2 linked regions of the Rudanella lutea DSM 19387 genome follow. The protein of the gene in region 2 binds, or shares a complex with, the protein of the main gene of each other region. Links are inferred from orthologs where the notes say so. Each region holds a gene or a part of one and is shown on either strand. Other genes may lie near its edges.

The links.
Region 1: the proteins of dinB (region 2) and dnaN are in contact, whole or in part, in a solved structure (PDB 1OK7), measured with the Escherichia coli proteins. The link is inferred for Rudanella lutea DSM 19387 from one-to-one orthologs.

What each region holds. Positions count from the first base shown.
Region 1 is NZ_KB913013.1:2,026,361-2,029,606, forward strand. Bases 1-2,920 are described here. They hold dnaN (DNA polymerase III subunit beta), read right to left. Parts: upstream 2,062-2,920; coding sequence 940-2,061; downstream 1-939. Other genes in these bases: RUDLU_RS0108370 (TCR/Tet family MFS transporter), read right to left, coding at 1-846; RUDLU_RS27150 (S-adenosylmethionine decarboxylase family protein), read left to right, coding at 2,323-2,676; RUDLU_RS0108385 (DUF4178 domain-containing protein), read left to right, coding at 2,673-2,920. Also shown: more of RUDLU_RS0108385, read left to right, coding at 2,921-3,246. UniProt on the Escherichia coli protein: Confers DNA tethering and processivity to DNA polymerases and other proteins. Acts as a clamp, forming a ring around DNA (a reaction catalyzed by the clamp-loading complex) which diffuses in an ATP-independent manner freely and bidirectionally along dsDNA.
Region 2 is NZ_KB913013.1:5,198,385-5,201,512, forward strand. Bases 327-3,128 are described here. They hold dinB (DNA polymerase IV), read right to left. Parts: upstream 2,368-3,128; coding sequence 1,285-2,367; downstream 327-1,284. Other genes in these bases: RUDLU_RS0121345 (IlvD/Edd family dehydratase), read right to left, coding at 327-428; RUDLU_RS0121350 (RNA polymerase sigma factor), read right to left, coding at 484-1,089; RUDLU_RS0121360 (penicillin-binding protein 1A), read right to left, coding at 2,657-3,128. Outside these bases: more of RUDLU_RS0121345, read right to left, coding at 1-326. UniProt on the Escherichia coli protein: Poorly processive, error-prone DNA polymerase involved in translesion repair and untargeted mutagenesis. Copies undamaged DNA at stalled replication forks, which arise in vivo from mismatched or misaligned primer ends.

The sequences.
Region 1 (3,246 bases), 3.2 Mb from region 2 along the record:
GGTAAGGCCACCCTGTACAATGGCAAAGCACAAGCCGATCATCGCCAGCGACCAGCCAACAATTTCCTCGTCCCAGCCAAACTTTTCCATGGTGTAAAATGTCCAGGTGCCCTGTACCGAAAAGCCAGCAATGTAGATGAGCACGAGCGAGGCTACCAGACCCAGAATAACCGGGTAATGACACAGCCGGAGCAGAGAGCCTACGGGGTTGGCCCGTCGCCAGTCGAACGGACGGCGGTTTTCGGGAGCGAGCGATTCGGGCAAGACAAACAGACCGTACAGGAAATTGACAAACGAGAGACCAGCAGCCACAAAAAACGGCGTTCGCGGGCCAAACTGCGCCAGCGTACCACCCAGGGCGGGACCAAGAATAAAGCCAACGCCAAACGCGGCCCCTACAAGCCCAAAGTTCTGCGCCCGTTTTTCGGGGGTACTGATGTCGGCAATGTACGCACTCGCTGTAGTAAAGCTGGCCCCGGTAACGCCCGCCAGTAAACGCCCCAGAAAGAGCCACTCGATACTGGGAGCAAATCCCGTCAGAACGTAGTCGAGCCCGAACCCAAACAGGGAGAACAACAGCACCGGTCGGCGGCCGTACCGGTCGCTGAGCCCACCCAGTACGGGGGCAAACATAAACTGCATACCAGCGTACGCAAACGTCAGCCAGCCACCGTACCGGGCCGCCTGGCTCAAATCGCCCTGTATGAGTTGCTCAATCAGCTTAGGCACCACCGGAATAATGATACCTAACCCCGTCACGTCGATCAGAAGGGTGATAAAAATAAACGCGAGAGCCGGGCCACGCTTGGCCGGGCCAGAGGTTACCTGGGTAGATTGAGTCGACATAAGAAAGGAATGCGAAATGATGAATGGGCTGGTGCGCAGTAGTTTATCTGGCGCCAGCCCATTCATCATTTCGCATTATGCATTACGCATTAGTTAAGCGTACGTATTCAGCATCACTGGCATCACCAGCATCAGCAGTTCTTCGTTTTCTTCTTTATCGGCCGGAATGATAAGACCCGCCCGGTTGGGAGCCGACATTTCGAGCGAAATCATCTTGGCGTTCAGGTTACCGAGCATCTCTACGAGCAACTTGGCATTGAAACCAATCTCCATCGGCACCCCTTCGTAATCGCACAAAAGAATCTCGTTGGCCTCGTTCGAGTAGTCGAGGTCTTCGGCCGAAATGGTAAGCTTGTTGTCTTTCAGCGACAGCCGAATCTGGTGCGTTGTGCGGTTGGCGTAGATCATAATCCGCTTGAGCGAATTGAGCAGATCGGTACGGCCAATCGTCATGACGTTCGTGTTATTAGTCGGGATGGCGTTTTCGTAGTCCGGGAAACGCTCATCGATCAGGCGGCAGATCAGCTGCGTAGAGCTAAACGAGAACGATGCGTTGGCCTGGCTGAACTCAGCCCGTACATCGACCCCCTCGGGCAACGACGCTTTGAGGAGCTGGAGGGCTTTCCGGGGCACGATAAGCGACGTATTGGCCGAGCCCGAAATGTCGGTCCGGCGGTACCGGATCAGGCGGTGCCCGTCGGTAGCCACAAACGTAGCCTTATCGTCGCTCAGGTTCAGGTACACCCCCGTCATGGCCGGGCGCAGATCGTCGGTGCTGGTGGCAAAAACGGTATTGTTGATCGCATCGAGCAGGGCATCGGACGACAATTCGACCGACAGATTTTTGTTAACCGCCGGGATTTTGGGGAAATCAATCGGGTTTTCGCCGGAGAGTTTGTAACGGCCGTTATCCGTCAGAATCTGGGTACCAAATGTCTCGGTGTCGATCTGGAACGTGACGGGTTGCTCGGGGAGGCTCCGCAACGTGTCGAGCAACAACTTGGCCGGAATCGCAATCGCCCCATTCTCCGTCGCATCAACCGGGATTTGGGTGGTCATGGTCGTCTGGAGATCTGAAGCCGTAACGGTCAGTGTCCCGTCCTCGATTTTAAAGAGGAAATTCTCTAAAATGGGCACAATAGGGTTCGACGCGACAACCCCGTTTATATTGGAAAGATTCTTAAGCAGAACCGAGGAGGAGACAATAAATTTCATAAGGCCTGTGTCTATTACAATAGAGCAAAACTAAAAAAAAAGGCGGTACTTTCTATGCCGTACAGGGCATAAGTTTACCAGAATCCTGCCGAGTGAACATCCACCCAACCGAAGCTTTGGGTATGTGCCTACACAAAAATAGAGCCAAAAACCCATTCATTTGACCTTCAAACCATTCAGACAAAAACCCATTTGTAAACGCGCCTAAAACGGATAGTTTTGTCGGGCTGACCATCAGCCAGATACCGTTGGTCAGAACCCATGACTACCTACACCCCCGGCCTGCATATACTGGCCACATTTACGGCTCCACAAACGCACCTGACCGACCCCGACGGTTGCCGGGCCCTGTTCGACGCGCTCATCGACGAGCTGGGCCTCGCCAAAGTAGGCGAAACCTACCATGCTTTCCCGAATGGCGGGTTTACGGCCGTCGTTTGCCTTACCGAATCGCACGTATCGATTCATACCTGGCCTGAATTCGGCGTGGCCACTTTTGACGTGTTTTTGTCTAACTTTCAGCGCAATAACGAGGCCAAGGTGCGGCTGTTCTACGCGCGTACGCTGGGCCATTTCGACGCTACCGAACAAACCCGCCACGAACTGACCCGATGACCGACGCTCTCCCCTCCGACTCACAGCCCGCATCGGCAACGCTTCAGTGCCCGCACTGCAAACACACCATTACGTACTATGACGTAACGGGTAGTTCATTTTATGGTTGCCCTAATTGCCAAACCTTTTTCAAATACGAAACCGAAAGCCTGCCCCGGCGTCTGACGCAGTTCGATAATCAAACTAAGCCGGTACTGCCGGTTGGCACAGAGGGCTTTATGGAGGGGCAATTTCATCGGGTGGTGGGCTACATGCACCGAAAAGAACGGGGCAAGCCTTATAACTGGGTCGAGTACGTGCTTTTCCGGGCCGATGGCGTGTACACCCAACTGGCCGAGTACGAAGGGCATTGGACATACATTGTACCCACCAAAGCCAAATACAACGAGTACGGCAAAGGGGGCAACGCCTACTACGTCGATACCGAAGAACGGCAATACCGGCTCTACAACCGCTACGAACCCCAGACCCTGCTGGCCATCGGTGAGTTTGACTGGAACGTGCTCGACGACGACCGGATGCGCGTGTCGGAGTACATCAACCCGCCCTACACCCTTGTGGCCGAAGTGG
Region 2 (3,128 bases):
CCGCCCGACAGCACAATCGTGGGCAAGTCGACGCTACAGGCACCCATCACGAGCGAGGGCGTTGTTTTGTCGCAGCCGCAGAGCAGAATCACCCCGTCGATCGAGTTTCCCCGAATACTCTCCTCCACGTCCATACTGGCCAGGTTGCGGAAAAGCATCGCGGTGGGCTTGATTTGGCACTCTCCCAGCGACATAACCGGGAATTCAAGCGGAAAACCACCTGCCTCCCATACTCCCCGCTTCACGGCTTCGGCCAGTTCGCGGAAGTGCGCGTTGCAGGGGGTAAATTCCGAAAATGTATTGCAGATACCAATGACGGGCTTGCCTTCGAAGAGGTGATGCGGGAAGCCCTGATTTTTCATCCAGGCGCGGTAGATGAAGCCGTCTTTACCGGTGCGGCCAAACCAATCATGGGAGCGGAGGGGCATACGTTAAACCGAGTTCCATTAGGGGAACTCTCTGTCTGCATAAAGGGCATTTAGGTCAAGGCATACCCATGTTTACACGTTCGTAAAGTGCTTTAAGGCGGGTTCGGGCGCGGTTGAGTCGCATCTTGGCGGCACTCACCGTGATACCGAGATGTTTGGCGAGATCCTCGGTTTTAATGTCGTCTTCGTACTTCAGGTAAAGTATCTGCCGATCGTCGGGTTTAAGGTAACGGAGGTAAAACCAAAGGTCTTCGCTCGTGTCGGCTGGTGCTATCCAGTGAACGGGTTCGGTTTCCAGAAAAGCCTCGTTTAGGCTAAAATGCCCCGGTTGCCGCTGCTGACGGCGCAGTATATCTGTGCAGTGATTGCGCGTCACGGCATTAAGCCAGGTCGAGAAACTGCTCTGATGTTCAAACGAGCTAAGGTTTTGAAACACTTTGATCAGAACCTCCTGCGTGCAGTCGGCGGCTGAGTCTGGGTCCTTCAGCCAGTATAAGCACGTGTTATAAACAGGCCTGTACTGCCGACTGTACAGTGTATTCAGGTAGCGGGTGTCGGCGGTAGCCAGGGCCAGTCGGATTAGGTCCGCGTCAGAAAGTTGTTTGTAGGAGCGCTCTGCCGAACGTATTCGAATACTGGAGGAGGGGGCTGTCAGGGTCATACTTCTCAGCAGATTGGCGTATAGAGTAAATCGATAGATGCAATGGATGCAAAAGTAAGAGAGGATTTGTAACAATAAATGAAAATTATTTAATATTATGATTTATGTTGCCCGCTTGGCGAAAAATAGGTGTGCCGAAAGTCTCTAAGGCAAACTGACCGCCCCAATTGGTTCTGCGTTTTTGCAGCAATACCGTCAAAATAGGGTTAGTTGCCGGTTGGGCATACTGGTTTCGTCGGAAAGGCTGGACAACGATACGCCCAGTAGCCGAACGCCCTGCGTAACGGGTAAAATGGATTGGAGTAATTCCCGGCAGATTCGTTCGAGGGTTGAGCGATCGGGGAGAACAGTGGCTATTGTTCGACTACGGGTAATCTGCTGAAAATCGGCGTACTTCACTTTGAGCGTGACCGTGCGGGCACCAATCTGCCGATTCTGGCAGTACTCCCACACATCGTCGATCAACGGTTGAAGCCCATCGACAAGTGCCTGCTCGGTCGAAAGGTCGGTCTCAAACGTGTTTTCGGAGCCAACCGATTTCCGAACCCGGTCGGGGTTGACGGCCCGTTCGTCGATACCGCGCGCGATATGGTAATAATGATGGCCTGCCTTACCGAAGTGCCGGGTCAGAAACTCCTCCGACTGTTGCCGCAGATCGAGGCCGGTAAAAATACCGAGTGCATTCATTTTGCCGGCCGTAACGCGTCCGATCCCGTGAAACGCTCCCACGGGTAGGGGTTCGACGAAGCGGGGGCCGTCGGCGGGTTTAATCACAAACAAACCATCGGGTTTGCGGTAGTCTGATGCGAGCTTCGCCAGGAATTTGTTGTATGAAACCCCGGCTGAGGCCGTCAGCTGGGTATTTTCCAGAATTTTGGCCTTGATCTGCCGGGCAATTTCCGTTGCCGACGCCAGCCCGGCCCGGTTTTCGGTTACGTCCAGATAAGCCTCGTCGAGCGAAAGCGGTTCGATCAGGTCGGTGTATTCGGCAAAAACAGCCCGAATTTGGGCCGAAACGGCTTTGTAAACCTCGAAACGGGGTTTGACAAAAAGGAGATCGGGGCATTTCCGCAGGGCCGTAACCGATGCCATCGCCGATCGTACGCCGAAGGTACGTGCTTCATAACTGGCTGCGGCCACCACGCCCCGGGCCCGCGAACCGCCCACGGCAACAGGTTTGCCCCGGAGGTCGGGGTTGTCGCGTTGCTCCACCGACGCGTAAAAGGCGTCCATGTCGATATGGATAATCTTGCGGATCGGTGGCAACGGAGCGGGCATTATACAAATTTACCATACCAACGCCGTATCTGTTGGTACGGGTATAGGACAAGTTTATTCTGGCAGGTTTGCAAAAACGTTTTTCTGCCCCGGAGGATTTACAGCCGGGCCAACGTATCGGATAAAGAGGATTTATTTAGGCCCAGATAAATCCTCCTTATCCTGTAATCTTGTCAAAAGACTTGTCCTTCATCCGTCGGGACCTATACTTTTTCGGCAAAAACAGGCCAATGAAAAAGGGATTCGGCCCGTGACCAAATCCCTTTTTCATTTCAACTCCAGTTTACCGTCAGCGGCCACCCGTACTATTGGTGGTATCGGGCGGGGTTGTCGGTTCGGGGGTTGGGGCCGGGGTTGGTGTAAACGTTGAATCGAGCAGGCTCGGGTCTACGTCTGTCGAATCCGAATCCGTTGACTCGCTCTCGTCGTAGTCATAGCTACAGTTAAGATATTCTTTGGTAATCGGCACCGATGGCTTCGGGAAAGGCCCCTGAAGGTCTTTAAACGCTTTGTCGGCGTACACTTTTTCCAGGAACCGCCCGACAATCGGCAACGCTGTTTTAGCACCCTCACCCAGATCGGTGGATCGGAAGTGAATACTCCGGTCATCGCCCCCAACCCAGGCACCAATAACGAGTTTGTCGGACACACCCACAAACCAGCCGTCGGAGTTGTTCGAGGTGGTTCCGGTTTTGCCGCCCATCTGATGGTTGTTCTTAAAAATATTGAACGACCAGAGGTTTTGCGATGTGCCGCCCGGC